4 regions of the Streptomyces sp. NPDC044033 genome follow, and region 3 is predicted to be linked to each of the others. Evidence: riboswitches for the same ligand, from Rfam matches in the RefSeq annotation. Region 3 holds a riboswitch; each other region holds the start of a gene.
What was found. A riboswitch is a leader RNA that binds a small molecule or an ion and turns the genes downstream of it on or off. The one in region 3 is predicted to bind cyclic di-AMP.
Positions count from the first base shown of each region.

Region 1: it holds a riboswitch for cyclic di-AMP, as region 3 does, so the genes downstream of both, AC07AB_RS22100 (transglycosylase family protein) here and AC07AB_RS04135 (M23 family metallopeptidase) in region 3, are expected to answer to the same signal.
Region 2: it holds a riboswitch for cyclic di-AMP, as region 3 does, so the genes downstream of both, AC07AB_RS39405 (C40 family peptidase) here and AC07AB_RS04135 (M23 family metallopeptidase) in region 3, are expected to answer to the same signal.
Region 4: it holds a riboswitch for cyclic di-AMP, as region 3 does, so the genes downstream of both, AC07AB_RS13920 (M23 family metallopeptidase) here and AC07AB_RS04135 (M23 family metallopeptidase) in region 3, are expected to answer to the same signal.

Region 1 is NZ_JBWKFF010000012.1:157,015-162,092, reverse strand. Features, by position in the region: gene AC07AB_RS22110 (cytochrome P450 family protein) at 8-1,261, shown strand; gene AC07AB_RS22105 (LysM peptidoglycan-binding domain-containing protein) at 1,441-2,418, shown strand; cyclic di-AMP (ydaO/yuaA leader) riboswitch at 2,713-2,857, shown strand; gene AC07AB_RS22100 (transglycosylase family protein) at 2,860-3,591, shown strand; gene eno (phosphopyruvate hydratase) at 4,102-5,078, shown strand, end outside.
Region 2 is NZ_JBWKFF010000044.1:16,773-21,850, forward strand. Features, by position in the region: gene pcrA (DNA helicase PcrA) at 1-1,347, opposite strand, end outside; cyclic di-AMP (ydaO/yuaA leader) riboswitch at 1,579-1,757, shown strand; gene AC07AB_RS39405 (C40 family peptidase) at 1,766-2,974, shown strand; gene AC07AB_RS39410 (hypothetical protein) at 3,187-3,540, opposite strand; gene AC07AB_RS39415 (C40 family peptidase) at 3,942-5,078, shown strand.
Region 3 is NZ_JBWKFF010000001.1:911,308-916,385, forward strand. Features, by position in the region: gene AC07AB_RS04125 (DEAD/DEAH box helicase) at 1-1,496, shown strand, start outside; gene AC07AB_RS04130 (PP2C family protein-serine/threonine phosphatase) at 1,916-3,100, shown strand; cyclic di-AMP (ydaO/yuaA leader) riboswitch at 3,378-3,523, shown strand; gene AC07AB_RS04135 (M23 family metallopeptidase) at 3,536-4,861, shown strand; gene AC07AB_RS04140 (aldo/keto reductase) at 4,973-5,078, shown strand, end outside.
Region 4 is NZ_JBWKFF010000006.1:203,272-208,349, reverse strand. Features, by position in the region: gene AC07AB_RS13930 (M16 family metallopeptidase) at 1-1,118, shown strand, start outside; gene AC07AB_RS13925 (M16 family metallopeptidase) at 1,142-2,524, shown strand; cyclic di-AMP (ydaO/yuaA leader) riboswitch at 2,799-2,953, shown strand; gene AC07AB_RS13920 (M23 family metallopeptidase) at 2,967-3,773, shown strand; gene AC07AB_RS13915 (GntR family transcriptional regulator) at 3,997-4,716, shown strand; gene AC07AB_RS13910 (HPr family phosphocarrier protein) at 5,057-5,078, opposite strand, start outside.

The DNA.
Region 1 (5,078 bases), on a different contig from region 3:
TCGTGGGGTGCACGACGAGACCGCCGACGCCCCCGTTCCCGCCCTCTTCAGCTGGGAATTCGCCGCTGACCCCTACCCCGCGTACGCCTGGCTGCGCGAGCACGCGCCCGTGCGCCGTACCGAGCTGCCCAGCGGGGTCGAAGCCTGGCTCGTCACCCGTTACGCGGACGCCCGCCAGGCGCTCGCCGACGGGCGGCTGTCGAAGAACCCCGTGCACCACTCCGAGGCCGCGCACGGCAAGGGCAAGATCGGCATCCCGGGCGAACGCAGCGCCAACCTGATGACGCATCTGCTGAACATCGACCCGCCGGACCACACGCGGCTGCGGCGCCTGGTCTCGAAGGCGTTCACGCCGCGCCGGGTCGCGGAGTTCGCGCCCCGCGTGCAGGAGCTGACGGACCACCTCATCGACGGCTTCTGCGAGAAGGGGACGGCGGACCTCATCCACGAGTTCGCCTTTCCGCTCCCCATCTACGCGATCTGCGACCTGCTGGGCGTGCCCCGCGAGGACCAGGACGACTTCCGCGACTGGGTGGGCATGATGATCCGGCACGGCGGCGGGCCGCGCGGCGGGGTGGCCCGTTCCGTCAAGAAGATGCGTACGTATCTGGCGGAGCTGATCCACCGTAAGCGTTCGGATCTCGGCGACGACCTGATCTCGGGCCTGATCCGGGCCTCCGACCACGGTGAGCACCTCAGCGAGAACGAGGCCGCCGCGATGGCGTTCATCCTGCTCTTCGCCGGGTTCGAGACCACCGTCAACCTCATCGGCAACGGTACGTACGCGCTGCTGCGCAACCCCGGTCAGCGCGAGCGGCTCCAGCGGGCCCTGGAGGCGGGTGACGAGAGCCTGCTCGCCACCGGTGTCGAGGAACTGCTGCGCTACGACGGCCCGGTGGAGCTGGCGACCTGGCGGTTCGCCACCGAGCCCATGACCCTGGGCGGGCAGCGGATCGCCACGGGCGAACCGGTACTCGTCGTACTGGCTGCCGCGGACCGTGACCCGGAGCGGTTCGCCGACCCGGACACCCTCGATCTCTCGCGCAGTGACAATCAGCACCTCGGATACGGGCACGGCGTCCACTACTGCGTGGGCGCGCCGCTCGCCAGGCTGGAGGGCCGGGCGGCCCTCGCGACCCTGCTGCGCCGCCTGCCCGACCTGCGCCTCGCGGCGGACCCGGAGGAGTTGCGATGGCGCGGCGGACTCATCATGCGCGGACTGCGCACGCTGCCCGTGGAGTTCACGCCCCACCAGAAGTGACGAAGCGTCAATCGGCGTGACCTCCGCGTGACCTCGGCTACATCGGCTTGTGACTCCTTGGGTGCGTCGCTATCTTCAACCGACAACTCAGCTGCCACACGAGAGGCAACCGCATGCGTACCGGGAACGGTCGACACCGTCGCCCCCGTCAGGTCCCCGCCATCGTCGTAGCAGCGGGGGTGACGGGCGCCGGAATCGCCATGCCGCTGCTCGCGGCCACCGGCGCGAACGCCGCGGACGCCGCGACCTGGGACCGCGTCGCCCAGTGCGAGAGCGGCGGGACATGGAGCGCCAACGCCGGGAACGACTTCTACGGCGGGCTCCAGCTGTCGCAGTCGACGTGGAATCTGTACGGGGGCACGACGTACGCGCCGAGCCCCGACCTGGCCAGCCGGGCCCAGCAGATAGCCGTGGCCCAGAAGATCCTGGAGGACCAGGGCACCAAGCCGTGGTCGGGGTGCGCGGTCAGCTCCGGCCTTACGCGCGGCGGCGCGTCGCCGGGCGTGGACCCGGGCAGCGGTCAGGCGCCGTCCTCCTCGGAGCCCAGTTCCCACTCGCCCGCGCCGTCCCATACCTCTACCTCCGAGCCGTCCAAGAGACCCTCGGACGACGGCAAGGACTCGGACGACGGCAAGGGCTCGGGCAAGGCCGACCCGGGCAAGACCGACCCGAGCGCCACACCCGGCGAGAAGGGCTCCGGCGCGGCGGACTCGGACGGCTCCGGCCCGACCGAGATCCCCGAGCCCGGCGGGAAGCCCTCTCAGGAGCCCTCCAGCACCCCTTCCAAGGCCCCTGAGCCCTCCACCGACCCCACGCCCTCCACGACGGGGACGCCGACGCCCAGCGAGGGCCGGCACCGCGGCGGCTCCGATGGGGGGCAGAGCGGAAGCAAGGGGGACGAAGGCGCGAGCTCCGCGCACGACGACACCGGGCGGAGCGGCGGCGGGCGGCACGCGTCGCGCGGCGGGGAGTCGTCCCGTACGTCCCAACAGGCCCTCCGCGACTACACGGTGCAGTCGGGAGACAGTCTCTCGGTGATCGCGGAGAAGCACTCCGTCTCCGGCGGGTGGAATGCCCTCTACGAACGCAACCACGGCACCGTGGGAAGCGATCCAGATCTTATTTTCCCTGGTCAGAAGCTTGACCTCGGAAAATGAGAGCGACGGCACGGGCGGTATGTCCGTTCCGGGGGAAAGTGAGACATGGGTCTCGTTGACAGTCACGCGTTTCTCGTCTGCCCGATCTTTCCCTACCGTCTCTCACCTGCGGAAATGCGATGTTTCTGTGGGTAAGTAGAGGCAACTGCCGCCAGGAGGGGGGGTTTGAACCCTCCTGGGCAGTGTGTTTAACGTCGTCACCGCTCGCCACCGTGAGCACCACGATCGCCACGCCGAATCCTGCCGGCGGTCGGGGGAATCGTCGCGCAAGCGCCGTAGGCAGGAGCGGGGGAACCAGGTAGGCCGCCGGAACGGCCCGTCGACACCGACGGGGACCGGGACGGCTAGGGGTGAAGCCCCGTGTGCTCCGGCACGCGAGGCCGGGCAGCTCACAGCCCGAACCCGACAGCTCACCTCGTAGGCGTCGGTGAGGAAACCAACATGCTTATCTCCAAGGGCAAGCACCGCCGTCCGTCCAAGGCCGTCCGTGTCGCCACGCTCGCCGGTGTCGCCGGTGCCGCGGTCGCCGTCCCGCTGATGGGCGCCACCTCCGCCTCCGCCGCCTCCGTCCACACCTGGGACCAGGTCGCGCAGTGCGAGTCCGGTGGTAACTGGTCGATCAACACCGGCAACAGCTACTACGGCGGCCTGCAGTTCAGTAACTCCAGCTGGGCCGCCGCGGGTGGCACCCAGTACGCCCCGCGCGCCGACCTGGCCACCAAGGGCCAGCAGATCGCCACCGCCGAGAAGCTGCTCGCCATGCAGGGCCCGGGCGCCTGGTCCTGCGCCGGCGCCGGCAACCTGACCTCCGGTGGTCCCTCCGCCGGCGTCGACACCGGCTCCAGCAGCCGCAGCACGCAGCACGCGGACCGCAGCGAGCGCCAGGCCGCGCCGAAGCAGCAGGCCCCGAAGCAGGCCGCGCCGAAGCAGCAGGCTCCGAAGCAGCAGGCCCCCAAGCAGGCCGCGCCGAAGCCCGCCGCCCCGCAGCCCGCCGCCCCGAAGTCCATCCAGAAGGGCGACGGCGAGTACAAGGTCAAGTCCGGCGACACCCTCGGCAAGATCGCCAAGGAGCACGGCGTCAAGGGCGGCTGGGAGAAGCTGTACAACCTGAACAAGGGCATCGTCTCCGACGCCAACCTGATCTACCCGGGTCAGCAGCTCCACCTGGGCTGATCCGTCTCCCCGGGACGGCTTCACCGCCGTCCCAGTCTCTCCGCTCATGAGAGACCGCCCCGCTCCGGCGCGCCATCCCCCCGATTGCGCCGTAGCGGGGCACTCGCATATCCGGGGCGGGTAACCGGGGCGGGGGCGCTACCGGGCCCCACCGCCCCCGCGAGGGGCGCACCGGCCCGCCCCTGCCGCGGGGCCACCTCTCAGGCCCTCTCGGGTCACCTTGGGCATCCTCAGGCCACCTCAGCCCTCTCGGACCGCCTCAAGCCACCTCGGGTGAGGGCCCGCCGTTCTCGGGCGAGGACTCCCGGCGCGCTTCCCCGCACCCCCCCACCCCCGCCGCGTCCAGTGCCCGCCCCCGTTCCCCGTCCGGCGAACATCATCACCATTCATCCTCTGATCTGGCTCTTTAGCCCATTTTTCCGTTCGGAGACAGGGCTGCGCGCGGGCGGATGCCCCCCGGCCCGTTAGGCTCGGGGTGCAGAAACCAGTCACCCCATGAAGGAGACATTCGTGCCGTCCATCGACGTCGTCGTAGCTCGCGAGATCCTCGACTCGCGAGGCAACCCCACGGTCGAGGTCGAGGTCGGCCTCGACGACGGCTCCACGGGCCGTGCCGCCGTGCCGTCCGGCGCCTCCACCGGTGCCTTCGAGGCGCTGGAGCTGCGTGACGGCGACCGCAACCGTTACCAGGGCAAGGGCGTCGAGAAGGCCGTCCTCGCCGTCATCGAGCAGATCGGCCCGGAGCTCGTCGGCTACGACGCCACCGAGCAGCGCCTGATCGACCAGGCGATGTTCGACCTGGACGCCACCGCCGACAAGTCCTCGCTCGGCGCCAACGCCATCCTCGGCGTCTCCCTCGCCGTCGCGCACGCCGCCTCCGAGGCGTCCGACCTGCCGCTCTTCCGCTACCTCGGCGGCCCGAACGCGCACCTGCTGCCGGTCCCGATGATGAACATCCTCAACGGCGGCTCGCACGCCGACTCCAACGTGGACATCCAGGAGTTCATGATCGCGCCGATCGGCGCGGAGTCCTTCTCCGAGGCGCTGCGCTGGGGCGCGGAGGTCTACCACACGCTCAAGGGCGTGCTGAAGGAGCGCGGCCTGTCCACCGGCCTCGGCGACGAGGGCGGCTTCGCCCCGAACCTGGGCTCGAACCGCGAGGCGCTCGACCTCATCGTGGAGGCCATCAAGCAGGCCGGTTACGCGCCCGGCCAGGACATCGCGCTCGCGCTCGACGTCGCCGCCTCCGAGTTCTACAAGGACGGCGTCTACGCCTTCGAGGGCCAGGACCGCTCCGCCGCGCAGATGACGGAGTACTACGAGGAGCTCGTCGCCTCGTACCCGCTGGTCTCCATCGAGGACCCGCTGTACGAGGACGACTGGGCGGGCTGGAAGGTCCTCACCGACAAGCTGGGCGAGAAGGTCCAGATCGTCGGCGACGACCTGTTCGTCACCAACCCGGAGCGCCTCGGCCGCGGCATCGAGGA
Region 2 (5,078 bases), on a different contig from region 3:
GACCCGGATGAGGATTTCCTCGAAGACACGGGACTGGGCGTTGGTGCGGTAGAAGATGGCGACGTCGCCGGCTTTGGCGTCACCCGCGTCGGTGAGCCGGTCGATCTCGTCGGCGACGAACTGGGCCTCGTCGTGCTCGGTGTCGGCGACGTAGCCGGTGATGGTGGCTCCGGCCCCGGCCTCGGTCCACAGGTTCTTGGGGCGGCGGTTCTCGTTGCGCTCGATGACGGCGTTGGCGGCGCTGAGGATGGTCTGGGTGGAGCGGTAGTTCTGCTCCAGCAGGATCGTCGTCGCGTCCGGGTAGTCCTCCTCGAACTGGAGGATGTTGCGGATGGTGGCGCCCCGGAACGCGTAGATCGACTGGTCGGCGTCGCCCACGACGCACACCTCGGCGGCGGGGACCTCTTCCGTGCCGGTCCCCACCAGCTCGCGCACGAGCGTGTACTGCGCGTGGTTGGTGTCCTGGTACTCGTCGACCAGCACGTGCCGGAAGCGGCGCCGGTAGTGGTCGGCGACGTCCGGGAACGCCTGGAGCAGGTGGACCGTCGTCATGATGATGTCGTCGAAGTCGAGGGCGTTCGCCTCGCGCAGCCGCGCCTGGTACATCGCGTACGCCTCGGCGAGCATCTTCTCGAAGCCGTCGGCAGCCTGACCGGCGAACTCCTCCTCGTCGATCAGCTCGTTCTTCAGGTTCGAGACCTTGGCGCTGAAGGACTTGGGCGGGAAGCGCTTCGGATCGAGGTCCAGGTCCCGGCAGACCAGCGCCATCAGCCGCTTCGAGTCGGCGGCGTCGTAGATCGAGAAGGATGAGGTGAAGCCGAGCTTCTTCGACTCGCGGCGCAGGATCCGCACACAGGCGCTGTGGAAGGTCAGCACCCACATCGCGTTGGCCCGGGGGCCCACGAGGTCGCCGACGCGCTCCTTCATCTCGCCCGCGGCCTTGTTGGTGAAGGTGATCGCGAGGATCTGGCCGGGGTGCACGCCCCGCGCGCCCAGCAGATGCGCGATCCGGTGCGTCAGCACGCGCGTCTTGCCGGAGCCGGCGCCGGCGACGATCAGCAGCGGCCCGCCGCTGTGCACCACCGCGGCGCGCTGCTCCTCGTTGAGCCCCTCCAGCAGCGCGGAGGGGTCGATGACGGGCCGCGGCGCGCCGTCCCGGTAGTACGCGTCGCGCGCCCCGGAGCCCTGCCCCGCGCCCGGGCCGGCCCGCTGTACGGGCGCGTCGAAGGCGCCCCCGAAGAGATCGTCCGGCACCGGCTCGGGTGCGGAGTCCTCGGGCGGCGGCGGGGTCTCCTCGCCCGAAGGTTCGAGGTCCGCCAGGAAGCTGTCGTCAAAGAGGCTGCTCATCGCCCACCGAGTCTAGGCCGCCCCACTGACACCCGGCCCCGGGTCGGGGAAGTACGGGCGGAAAGTCGCCGCCGAGGGGCGGGGACCGGCGGGAACGGCCGCGCGCGCGGCGAAAGGCTAAAGTCACGGAACGGTTCCGGCATATCGAACATCAGCCTTCACAGCGGCCCCGCACGTTGGCTACGGTGCTCGCTCAGGCAGCCCGTTTCCCCGCCGACGCCCCGTCTGCACGGGCCGCCAACGCCGAGTCCGGCCGCGCCGCGAGGCGCCCGGAGCCGGGGACCCACACGCAACACCGGGGTGAATCGGTCCATACGCGTGCATACCGCGCCCGTACGGACCGTAGGGCATAAACCTTCCCTTCCGCCCGAACCCGACAGCTAACCCGGTAGGCGGTCCACGGAAGGAGTCGCCTCCCTTGGCGTCGCACCGCAAGCCTCGCAGGTCCGGGTACGGGCTGCTCGACACGCCCGCCCGCCGCCGCACCGCCGTCGGCCTCACGACGGCGGCGCTGGCCTCCGTCACCCTGCTCTCCCAGAGCGCCAGCGCCTCCCCCGGCCGCCCCACGGCCCCGAAACCCTCCGTCGAGGACGTCCAGCGCCATGTGGACACCCTGTACCGGCAGGCGGGCACGGCCACGCAGGAGTACAACGCCGCCAAGGAGCGCACGGACGCGCAGAACAGCAAGGCCGACAAGCTGCTCGACGATGTGGCCCGGCGCACCGGGAAGCTCAATGACGCGCGGCGCGCGCTCGGGGCGTACGCGGCGGCGCAGTACCGCGACGTCGGCATGAGCCAGACCGCGAACCTGCTGTTCGCCGCCGACCCGCAGAGCTACTTCGACCAGACGCATCTGATGGACCGGATGACGGGCCGGCAGGAGCGGGCCGTCCAGGAGTTCCGTACGCAGCGGAAGGCGGCGGCCAAGGACCGGGGCGAGGCGGTACGGAGCCTGGCCGCGCTCACCGATTCGCAGAAGCAGCTGAGGGCGAAGAAGGAGACGGTCCAGGGCAAGCTCGGCGAGGCGCGGGAGCTGCTGTCGAAGCTGACGGCCGAGGAGAAGGCGCGCCTGGCCGCGATCGAGAAGAAGAAGGAGGCGGCGGCCAAGAAGAAGGCCGACGAGCTGGCGAAGCGCCAGGCCGAGAAGCGGCACCAGGAGGAGGCCGCACAGGGCGGCAGTGGTGGCAGCGGTGGTGGCGGCAGCGGCAAGGGGCAGGGCTCGAACGAGGGCCACAAGGGAGGCGGCACCGACTCCGGTGCCCCCACCGGGGCGCACTCCGCCAAGGCCGAGAAGGCGATCGCCTTTGCTCGCGCACAGATGGGCAAGCCGTACGTGTGGGGCGCCACCGGACCCAATTCGTACGACTGCTCAGGGCTGACGCAGGCGGCGTGGAAGGCGGCCGGGGTCGACCTGCCGCGCACCACCTGGGACCAGGTGAAGACCGGCACCCGGGTCGCCACGGATGATCTCCAGCCGGGTGACCTGGTCTTCTTCTATGACGACATCAGCCATGTCGGCATGTACATAGGCGACGGAAAGATGATCCACGCGCCGAAGCCGGGGGCGAGCGTGCGGGTGGAGTCGATCTTCTACATGCCGATCTATGGGAGCGTGCGCCCGGCGTAGCGGAGGCCGCTTACGCTCCGGATCCTGGTGCACTTAGGCTCCGGGGCTCGGTCCGCTTACGCTCCGGAGCCCAGCCTGCTCACGCCCCGGAGCACGGTCCGCTCACGCCCCGGGGCTCGATCCGCTCACGCCGCCCCGGGCCTCCGGGTGAGGAGCCTCCGGGTGAGGAGCCCCCGGGTGAGGAGCCCCCGGGCCCCCGGGGCCCGGAGCGCTCACGTCCACAGCAGCGCGATGAAGATGTTGGCGACCGTCAGGGCGCCCACGATGCCGAAGACGGGCGCTTCCACCTTCTCGTCGTCCCGCTTCACATAGACCAGGCCGAGGATCACGACCAGGAACGCCAGTTTGACGCCGATCTTGACGGTGTTGAGCGAGTAGTCCTCGGCCTGGTTGAGGCCGACCAGCGCGACGCCCGTCACCAGCATGGTCAGCGCGCCGTGCAGCATCGCCGGGACCATGCGCGCCTCGCCCTTGCCCATGGCCTTCATCTGGGTGAGAAAGCCGCCGAGCAGGGCCGCGATGCCGATGATGTGCAGGCCGACGACGGCGTGAATCAGTACGTCCATGAGGCCCGACAGTATCCGGGGCCATATCACCCGTCGGCAGTCAGGTCTGCCTCATTCGCCGCTTCGATCAGGGGCGGCCGAAAACTTCCCGTACGAGCGCGAGTGGTCCGATCGCTCGCGGTCACCGTGCGAACGGTTTCATCCAATATCGGTCATCCACGCGCATTCCCGTGACGGTCGGGCCTAGCGTCCTGCCCCAGGTGACCGGCTCCCCACCGTCGCCGCCAGAGCGAGCGGGCCCCGCCAGGGCCCGTACCGCGCTCGAACGGCGACCGTCGGCCACCGCGCCGAGAAATCCCGGCGGCGGCCCGCCCCCTATACGGGCCGCCGCCGGGCCGGCCGCGACGAACCGCGCCAGGACACGCACGACATGAAGGCACCGGAAGGAAGTGACGGCCCCCGTGGCCTCGCACCGAAAGCCCAAACGCCACCGCCCGTACGCGCTCACCGGCAGCACCGCACGCACCGCGGCGACCCTCGCCCTGGCGGGCGCCGCCACCGGCACCGCGCTGGAAGGCACCGGGCACGCCGCGCCCCGGCTCACCACGGCCCAGGTCAAGACCCAGGTGGACCGCTACTACCAGGAGGCGGAAGCGGCCACCGAGCGGTACAACGGCGCGAAGGAGAAAGCGCGCGCCGCGCAGGACTCGCTGGACGCGCTGCGCGACGAGGCCGCCCGCAAGACGGAGGGGCTCAACTCGGCCCGTAACGCGCTGGGGGCGTACGCCGCGGCGCAGTACCGCGACGGCGGCCTGTCTCCCACGATCCGGCTCGCGCTCTCCTCCTCCCCCGGCCAGTACCTGGACCGCGCCTCGCTCGCCGACCACATGGCGGGGCGACAGGCCGCCGCCGTGGACCGCGTCGAACGCGAACTGCTCGGGGTGCGGCAGGTACGGGCCAGCGCCGACGCCCAACTGGCCCGTCTCAAGGACTCCCAGGACGAATTGGGCGTGCACAAACGATCCGTCGAGGGGAAACTGGACGCCGCCAAGCGGCTCCTCGACGGGCTCACGGCCGAGCAGCGCGTGAGCGTGCAGGACGACGCGGGCGGGGATGGGGGTGGAGGCGGGGACACGGGTGCCGTCGCCGCGGCGCTCGCCGGTACGGGTACAGGTACGGGTACGGGCCGGGGTGCGGCCGTACCGGCGGCGGACCGTTCGGCGGCGCGCGGCAGCGCCCAGGCCCCGACGGCGCGGGCGGCCCGCGCGGTGTCCTTCGCGTACGCGGCGCTCGGCAAGCCGTACGCGTGGGGGGCCACCGGCCCGTCCGCGTACGACTGCTCGGGGCTGACGCAGGCCGCGTGGCGGGCGGCGGGGGTGTCGCTGCCGCGCACCACCTACACCCAGATCAACGCGGGACCGAGGGTCGGCCGGTCCCAACTGGCCCCTGGCGACCTGCTGTTCTTCTATTCGGGCATCAGCCACGTCGGTATCTACGTCGGCGGCGGCAAGATGATCCACGCCCCGCGTCCGGGGGCGCCGGTGCGGGTGGCGCCGATCGACCAGATGCCGTTCGCGGGCGCGACCCGCCCGGCGTGA
Region 3 (5,078 bases):
GGCCGGCCGCCTCCGAGGGCGGCGAGTTCGCGATGCCCGTCAGCACCACCCCGGCGCTTCCGCCCGTGGAGGTCTTCGCCGACATGGGCATGCCGAACGGCCTGCTCGCCACGTTGGACCGGGAGGGCGTCACCGAGCCGTTCCCGATCCAGGCCGCCACGCTGCCCAACGCGCTGCACGGCCGGGACGTCCTGGGCCGCGGCCGTACGGGCTCCGGCAAGACCCTCGCCTTCGGCCTGGCGCTGCTGGCCCGTACCGCCGGCCGCCGGGCCGAGTCCAAGCGCCCGCTGGTGCTCGTACTCGTCCCCACCCGCGAGCTCGCGCAGCAGGTCACGGACGCGCTCACGCCGTACGCCACCGCCGTCAACCTGCGGCTGACCACGGTGGTCGGCGGCATGTCGATCGGCCGGCAGGCGAACAGCCTCGCGCGCGGCGCCGAGGTCCTGATCGCCACGCCCGGCCGCCTCGCGGACCTCATCCAGCGCGGTGACTGCGCGCTCGGCGACGTATCCATCACGGTCCTCGACGAGGCCGACCAGATGGCCGACATGGGCTTCCTGCCGCAGGTCACCCGGCTCCTCGACCAGGTGCAGCCGGAGGGCCAGCGGATGCTGTTCTCCGCGACGCTGGACCGCAACGTCGACCGGCTCGTACGCCGCTTCCTGAACGACCCGGTGACACACTCCGTCGACGCGTCCGTCGGCGCGGTCTCCACCATGGAGCACCACCTGCTGCACGTCTCGGACGACGACAAGCGCGACGCCGTGACCCGGATCGCCGCCCGCGAGGGCCGCGTGATCATGTTCGTGGACACCAAGCGCGGCGCCGACCGGCTGGTCAAGCGGCTGCTGGCGAGCGGCGTACGGGCCGCCGCGCTGCACGGCGGCAAGAGCCAGCCGCAGCGCAACCGCACGCTGGACCAGTTCCGTACCGAGCAGGTCACGGCGCTCATCGCGACCAACGTCGCGGCCCGCGGCATCCACATCGACGGCCTCGACCTCGTCGTGAACGTGGACCCGCCCGTCGACCACAAGGACTACCTGCACCGCGGCGGCCGCACGGCGCGCGCCGGCGAGTCCGGCACCGTCGTCACGCTCGTACTGCCGGAGCAGCGGCGTGAGATGACCCGGATGATGGTCACGGCGAAGATCACCCCGCAGGTCGTGAAGGTGGGCCCGGAGGACGCCGAGCTGGCGCGCATCACGGGCGCCCGCGTCCCCAGCGGCGTCCCGGTCGTCATCACTCCGCCGGCCCCGGCGCAGCCCCAGGGCAAGCCGAAGTCGCGGACGTCCCGGCCGGGTACGGGCTCCGGCTCGGGTTCCGGCACCGGCACCGGCGGTCGCAGCCGGGGCAGCCGGGGCGGTCGCGGCCGTACGTACCAGAGCTCGGGCTCGGGCGCGGCCGGCGGCAGTGGACGGAGCGGCGGCGGGCGCGGCGGCAGCGGCGGCGGCAACGGCGGCTCCGGGCGCGGCCGGGGACGGACTCCGGCGGCCTGACGCTTGGCGCTTGAGGCATGGTGCCTGACGCGTGTCACCTGGCATCTGCACCTGCACGCTTGGCGCCTGGCGCTGTTGTGACGCCCTGGGCCCTGGGCACCCCGGATCGGGGTGTCCAGGGCCCGGTCCGTTTCGGGGCGGGGCGCCCGGCGCGCGGCTCGCCGCTTGGGCCGGGGCGCGCGGCCTCCGGCGCGCGCGGCTCTCCTGACTCGTACGCCCGTTCCGATGGCTCGCGCGCTCCCCGTCTCACCACCCTCACCAGCGCCTACGCCCGTGCCGCGCCCCGATCCGCCGTCGACGGCCCCGTTTGACGGGGCGGGTGGCGGTCACCCGATTGGACGAACAGCGGTCGCCGGGACCGGCGTCGACCGGAAGCCTGGGAGGGGCGCCGCGCGGGACGGACCGGTCAGGAGAGAACGGTGGGGAAGCGAGGCCCCGGAGGCCGGGCACGCAGGGGCACGCCCGCACGAGCGCCCGCGCACGGCCTCTCGCGCCGCGGCGCGATCGCGAACCGCCTGGCGCGCTGGGCGCCCGCCGTGCTCATCGTCGGCGGCGTCCTCTTCGACCTCCTGACCCCGCCGAAGTACACCGGGGCCCCCTTCCTCTCGGCCGCTCCGCTGGTCGCGGCCCCGCTCTTCGGGCGGCGCGGCACGGTCGTCACCGCCGTCGCGGCCGTCGCCGCCGCGGCCGGGACCAACGCGTACCACCGTGCGGTGAACTCGTTCGAGTCCGCGACCAAGGTCGCCACGGTCCTGACCGTCGCCGTGCTCGCGCTCGGCATCAACCGCATCGTGCGCCGCAGCGACCAGCAGTTGCGGTCCGCGCGCGGCATCGCGGAGGCGGCCCAGCGGGCCGTGCTGCCGACGCCCCCGGCCCGTATCGGCGAGGGGCTGCGCGTCGCGGCGCGCTATGTGGCGGCGCAGGCGGACGCCCGTATCGGCGGCGATCTGTACGCGGTGCAGGACACCCCGCACGGCGTACGCGTCATCGTCGGCGACGTCCGGGGCAAGGGCCTGGAGGCGGTCGAGGCGGTCGCCGTCGTGATCGGCGCGTTCCGGGAGGCGGCGGAGCAGGAGGCGACCCTCGAAGGGCTCGCGGCCCGCCTGGAGCGGGCGTTGCAGCGGGAGGGGGTGCGCCGGGAGGGGCTGGACCAGTTCGAGGGGTTCACCACGGCCGTACTGGCGGAGGTGGAGGTGGCGGCGTCGGGCGGCGCGGTGCTGCGCATCGTGAACCGCGGCCATCCGCCGCCGCTGCTGCTGTACGCGGACGGCAAGGCCGTGGAGACGTCACCGGAGGTGCCGGCGCTGCCGCTGGGCATGGGCGACCTGGGCGTATGGCCGGACCGGGTGGAGGCGTGGGACTTCCCGGCGGGGACGACGCTGCTGCTGTTCACGGACGGGGTCACGGAGGCCAGGGACGAGCGGGGCGACTTCTACGACCCGCAAGCGCGGCTGAGCGGGCGGCTGTTCGACGGCCCGGACCTGCTGCTGGAGGCGCTCTCCGCGGACGTCGCGCGGCATACGGGCGGGGGGACGTCGGACGACATGGCGTTGCTGGCGATCCGGCGTTGCGGGCGGCGGCCGGCAGGCGAGCACGGTGCGTAGTGGATCTTGATCCCTGCGCATAACGACTGCTGCACGATCGCCGCTGAGGGGTTTCGGCCCGCGCGCCGACTCGACCGCTTTCGCCGACGCGTGTCCATAAAGTCCTCACCAAAGCCTGTGCGGATTACGGGCAACAGCTTGGTATCCGGGTCTCGCTTCTATTAACGTTCGATAACGCAGCGCGGTCGTCACAACCGTCGCAAGAGGCGGCACCGTGCGCCTTCGCCGAATCCCGCAGGCACCAGCAACACCGGCAACACCGTGCGCACCAGCACCATCGGCAACACCGGCGACACGAGGCACCAGGGAACCGGGGAACCACCAACCTTGGGGTGAGTCGGGCGCCTTCGCGAGAAGGGGCCCGTAGGAGACCTTCCTGCTCCGAACCCGTCAGCTAACCCGGTAGGCGAGAAGGAAGGAAAGGAGTGCGCCCCCGTGGCGTCCAACAAGCCTGCCCTCGACGAGCCGACGTATGACCCGTCGTACGCCCCTCCGTATGAGTCCTCGTATGAGCCGTCGTATGAACCTGCCCTCGGCACCTCACTCGGGGCTTCGCCGGGCGCTCCCGGCGGTGCGGAACCCACCTCCGGCCCCGAGACCGGTCTGAGCCCCGGCACTGACCTCGCCACGGATTTCGCCGCGGGTGCCGCCGCGGATTTCGACGCGGACGTAGCCGCGGATTTCGAAGCAGACCCCAACGAGGGCTGGTCGGGCGAGCGGGGGGCGGAGCTGTGGGAGGAGTGGAACCCCACCGAGGACTCCGTGGGCCCGGTCCGCGGCAAGCACCGGGTCGGCAAGCAGCGCGGCGGCACGATGGCCCGTAGCGGAGCGGTGCTCGGCGTCGGCGTCATCGCGGCGGTCGGAGCGGGCGGCATGGCCAGCGCCGAGGACCGTCCGGCGCCCCCGATATCCATGCCCGACCTGGCGCACCTGGCCGACCAGATCAGCGAGTTGCCGGGGAAGCTGCCGGCGGCGAAGGACCTGCCGGGTATCGGCTCACTCGTGGCGGACGACTCCGCCCCGGCCGCCGCGGAGGCCCCCGGCGCGGACCAGCCGCTGTCCGGGCTCGGCCTCTCCGCCGAGGACGCGGCGAACGGCACCGCCAACGCGGGCGAGGCGCTCCGCGCCCGCATCCTCCAGCAGGCCGAGCACCAGCAGTCCCTCGCCGACACCGAGGCGCGCGAGGCCGCCGCCCGGGACGCGGCGGCCAAGGCCGCCGACGAGGCGGCGAAGCGGAAGGCGGAGGCGGCGGCCGAGGAGAAGGCCAAGGAGAAGGCCGAGAAGGCGGCGGCCGAGCGGAAAGCGGCGGAGACGGCGGAGGCCGCCCACAAGAAGGCGGAGGGGGAGCGGCAGGCGAAGCTCGCCACCGCGTACGCGCTGCCCGTCGGCTCGTACACGCTCACCGCCGGATTCGGCCAGTCGGGCGACATGTGGTCGGCCAACCACACCGGGCAGGACTTCGCGGCGCCGACGGGTACGCCGATCAAGGCGGTGCACGGCGGCACGATCACCCAGGCCGGCTGGGCGGGCTCGTACGGCTACCGCACGGTGCTCACCCTGGACGACGGCACTGAGCTGTGGTTCTGCCACCAGTCGTCGATCGCCGTGAACTCCGGCACGGTGCGGACGGGCGATGTCATCGGCCGGGTCGGCGCGACCGGCAATGCCACCGGCCCGCATCTGCACCTGGAGGTGCGGCCGGGCGGGGGCGCGCCCGTGGACCCGATGACATGGCTGCGGGGGCACGGGATGAAGCCGTAACGCCACAAGGGTGTTGGGACGCTTGAGGCCACTGTGGCCACAGTGGCCAAAACGGGACGGATGAATCCATCCATGCCGTTAACGCGCCTGTGCAAGGCGTTAAATGGGCGCATGGCTGAGAAGCGCAAGAAGATCGGGAATCTGTCCGTCCACCCGCTCTGCCTCGGCGGCAACGTCTTCGGCTGGACAGCCGACGAGGCGGAGTCCTTCGCCGTAC
Region 4 (5,078 bases), on a different contig from region 3:
GCTCGCTGCTCACCGCGCTCGACGAAGAGTCCATGGAGAACCAGCGCGACGTCGTCAAGAACGAGCGCCGCCAGCGTTACGACAACGTGCCCTACGGCACGGCGTTCGAGAAGCTGACGGCCATGGTCTACCCCGACGGCCACCCTTACCACCACACCCCCATCGGCTCGATGGCCGACCTGGACGCCGCCTCCCTGGAGGACGCCCGGGCCTTCTTCCGCACGTACTACGCCCCCGGCAACGCGGTCCTCTCGATCGTCGGCGACATCGACACCGAGCAGACCCTCGCCTGGGTCGAGAAGTACTTCGGCACCATCCCCTCGCACGACGGGAAGCAGCCGCCCCGCGACGGGTCCCTGCCCGACGTCATCGGCAGGGAGCTGCGCGAGGTCGTCGAGGAAGAGGTTCCCTCCCGCGCCCTGATGTCCGCCTACCGCCTCCCGCACGACGGCACCCGCGAGGCGGACGCCGTCGACCTGGCCCTGACCGTCCTCGGCGGCGGCGAGTCCTCCCGGCTTCACAACCGCCTGGTCCGCCGGGACCGCACCGCTGTCGCCGCGGGGTTCGGCATGCTGCGCCTCGCGGGCGCGCCCTCCCTGGGCTGGCTGGACGTCAAGACGTCCGGCGGGGTCGAGGTGCCGGACATCGAGTCCGCGGTCGACGAGGAGCTGGCCCGGTTCGCGGCCGAGGGACCGACCGCGGAGGAGATGGAGCGGGCCCAGGCCCAGTTGGAGCGCGAGTGGCTGGACCGGCTCGCCACGGTCAGCGGCCGCGCCGACGAACTGGCCCGGTTCGCCGTGCTGTTCGGCGACCCGCAGCTCGCGCTGTCCGCCGTCGGGCGGGTGCTGGACATCACCGCGGAGGAGGTGCGGGCCGTCGCCAAGGCCCGGCTGCACCCCGAGAACCGCGCGGTCCTCGTCTACGAGCCGACCGAGCCGACCGAGCCCGCGGAGGCCGAGCAGGCCGACGAGGACACGGCGGACGCCGGACCCGGCGAGAACGCCGGAACCACCGCGACCACCGCGACCACCGCGACCACCGCGACCACCGCGACCACCGCGACCACCGCGACCACCGTGAACGCAGCGAACGCCGAAGAGCAGGAGGCGGGCCAGTGAGCGACGCCGTGGCCACCACCACCATGCAGTTCCACCCGCAGCCGCAGCCCGGCACCGCCACTCCGTGGGCCTTCCCGGCCCCCGAGCGCGACCAGCTGCCCAACGGCCTCACCCTGCTGCACTGCCACCGCCCCGGCCAGCAGGTCGTCGCCGTGGAGGTCAACCTCGAAGCGCCGCTGGAGGCCGAACCGGCCGGGCTCGACGGCGTCGCCACGATCATGGCGCGCGCCCTGTCCGAGGGCACCGACAAGCACTCCGCCGAGGACTTCGCCGCCGAGCTGGAGCGCTGCGGCGCCACCCTCGACGCGCACGCCGACCACCCGGGCATCCGCGTCTCGCTGGAGGTCCCGGCCTCCCGGCTGCCCAAGGCGCTCGCCCTGCTCGCCGACGCCCTGCGCGCACCGGCCTTCGCGGACAGCGAGGTCGAGCGGCTCGTGGGCAACCGCCTCGACGAGATCCCGCACGAGCTCGCCAACCCGGCCCGCCGGGCCGCCATGGCGCTCTCCAAGCAGCTCTTCCCCGCGGGCGCCCGCATGTCGCGGCCCCGCCAGGGCACCGAGGAGACCGTCCGGAACATCGACGCCGCGGCCGTACGGGCCTTCTACGAGGCCCACGTGCGGCCCGCCACCGCGACCGCCGTGGTCGTCGGCGACTTCACCGGCGTCGAGCTGGCCCAGGCCCTCGCCGACACGCTCGGCGCGTGGACCGGCGGCACCGCCGAGCCGTACCCGGTGACGCCCATCACCGCCGACGACACCGGCCGGGTGGTCATCGTGGACCGCCCCGGCGCCGTCCAGACCCAGCTGCTCCTCGGCCGGGTCGGCCCCGACCGGCACGACCGCGTCTGGCCCGCCCAGGTCCTCGGCGCGTACTGCCTCGGCGGCACCCTCACCTCGCGCCTGGACCGCGTCCTGCGCGAGGAGAAGGGCTACACCTACGGCGTGCGCTCCTACGCCCAGGTGCTGCGCTCCTCGGAGCCCTCGTCCCTCCAGGGGTCCACAGGCGCCTCGCTGCTGGCCATCAGCGGCTCGGTGGACACCGAGTCCACCGGCCCGGCGCTCGCGGACCTGTGGACCGTGCTGCGGACGCTGGCCGAGGGGGGGCTGACCGACGCCGAGCGCGACGTCGCCGTGCAGAACCTCGTCGGAGTCGCCCCGCTGAGGTACGAGACGGCCGCGGCCGTCGCGGGGACGCTCGCCGACCAGGTCGAGCAGCACCTCCCGGACGACTTCCAGGCCCAGCTGTACGCGCGCCTGGCGGAGACCGGCACGGTGGAGGCCACCGCGGCCGCCGTCAGCGCCTTCCCGGCCGACCGGCTCGTCACGGTCCTCGTCGGCGACGCCGCGGAGATCCAGGGGCCGGTCAAGGCGCTCGGCATCGGAGAGGTGACGGTCGTCACCGGCTGACCGGCTGAGCGGGGGCCCGCTGACGGCCTGACCGGCTGAGCGGAGGACCGCTGACCGGTGCGGCCGGTCGGCGGCGAGGGCCCATAACGGGGCGAGCGGGGCGTGAGGGGTCTACGAGACCCTCACGCCCCGCCGTTTGTCCGGATTATTGGAGAGGTTGCCTGTCTGCTGTGTGGCGTAGGGCACAAAACCCCGGTTCTGTTTGCCGATTGAAAGAAGCCCCGTTTAGCGTCAGGGCGGTTGTCCGTCAGATGTGAGTCGCATCCGCGGCCCCGGGCAACCATCGCCGAGTCCCCAATGGCGTGAGCCAGGGGAGCCGGGGACCCACACGTCCCTGGGGTGAATCGGGCCCCTTCCCGGAGGGATCCGTAGGAGACCTTCCTGCTCCGAACCCGTCAGCTAACCCGGTAGGCGAGAAGGAAGGAAAGGATCAGCCGTACCTATGGCGTTCACCCGTGCCACCGGGAAGCACCGTCGTCCGAGCCGCGCCGTGCGCGTCGGAGCCAACGCGGCGGGGGTCGCGACCCTGGCCGCGACCGGCGTCGTCGCCGGCCTCGCCTCCCCGGCCCTCGCGTCCGGCGGCGACCACACCCCCAAGGTCGAGGACACCGGCCTCACCCAGGTCGTCGGCATGAGCAACGACATGGCCGACAACATCGGCGCCCAGGCCGAGGCCCAGCAGCACGCCGCCGAACAGGCGGCCGCCAAGGCCAAGGCCGCGGCCGTCGCCAAGGCGAAGGCCGCCGAGGCCAAGAAGCGCGCGGACGAGGCCAAGCGGAAGGCCGACGCGGAGCGCGCCGCCAAGGCGAAGGCCGCCCGTGACGAGGAGCGCAAGCGCCTCAACACCTTCGTCCTGCCGGTCGACGGCTCGTACGTCTCCACCGGCTACAAGGCGTCCAGCGGACTGTGGTCCTCCGGCAGCCACACCGGCGTCGACTTCCACGCCGGAACGGGCACCTCCGTGCACGCGGTGGGCGGTGGCACCGTGGTCGAGGCCGGCCCGGGCGGCGCGTACGGCAACAACATCGTCATCAAGATGAACGACGGCACGTACACGCAGTACGGCCACCTCTCCTCCATCGGCGTCTCCGTCGGCCAGACGGTGACCCCGGGCCAGCAGATAGCCCTCTCGGGCGCCACCGGCAACGTCACCGGCCCCCACCTGCACTTCGAGGCCCGTACGTCCCCCGAGTACGGCTCGGACATCGACCCCGTCGCCTACCTGCGCGCGCACGGCGTCGGCCTCTGACCTCGCGCACCCCTTCGCGCACCGAAGGCCCCGGCCCGCCCGGCCGGGGCCTTCGGCATGCGCGGTTCGGCACTTTGGCGTGCGTGCCGCTGGCCGGAAAATAGCCCCGGGACACCGGCGCCGTCGGAAACCGACCGTTCCTGCAATAGAGTCCGCCGGACAGGCGTCAATCGGCCGTAATTCGCGGTGGTTAAGGCGGAGGTTCACCAATGCGGGACCGTATGTGAAGGGCGACGCGGAAGCGGTCCGCGTCCCTCGCGGCATTTCCGCGCACGCGGTCTGCGCGGCGATCCGGGACGACATCGTCTCCGGCGCCCACCCGCCCGGCGGCCGCCTCATCGAGGGGCTGCTGGCGAGCCGCTACGGCGTCTCCAGGGTGCCCGTGCGCGAGGCGCTGCGCACCCTGGAGTCCGAGGGGTTCGTGACCACCCGCCGGCACGCGGGGGCGTGTGTCGCGCAGCCCACCGAGGAGGAGGCCGCCGACCTTCTCGAAGCGCGCGCCCTACTGGAGCCGCTGGGCGCCGCGCGGGCCGCGCAACGGCGTTCCGAGGCCCATCTGAAGGTGTTGCGCGGGCTGGTGCGGCTCGGTCAGGAGAGGGCGCGGCGCGGGCAGTCCGCCGAGTTGCGGCCGCTGGGAGAATGGTTCGACCAGACGCTTGCCGGGGCCTGCGGCAGCCCGAGCCTGACCGCGCTCCTCACCCAGCTGCGGCGCAAGATCGCCTGGGTGTACGCGGCGGAGTCGCCCGCGCGGGCCGTGGAGGCGTGGCAGGTGCGCGGCGCGATCGTGGAGGCCGTTGCCCGGGGCGACGTGGAGCGGGCACGGGCGGCCGCCGCCGCGCGCGCCGAGCGCGTGCTGGCCGAATACCGGGCGCGCCGCCCGCTGCACACGAACGGTGTGAGGACTTCGAAACATTCCGTAAACGAAAAGAGCGTCCGCTCCTGACGGCGAACGCGTATGGGGCGGGCGGAATTCTCGACGCCTGCCCGGGCCGGTTCCGGCGGGTTTCGCGGCGAAATGCCGGCAGAAGGGGCCGTACGGAAATGCTGGGTAGAGAAGGGCCCGGTGCAGAACAGATCCGTACAGAAGGGCCCGGTGCAGAACAGGCCCGTACAGAAGGGCCCGGTGCGCAGGGGCCCGCCTTGCGCAAACGGACCCGCCTGCCCAAACGGACCCGCCTTGCCCAAACGGACCCGCACAGGAACGCCGCCTGCCAAAGAGCCGCGGCGACCGTAATCGGTCACCGCGGCCCGTCGCGCGGCCGTGCCGCGCCGGTGAACCCGAATCAGACGGTCTCCGGGAGCTCC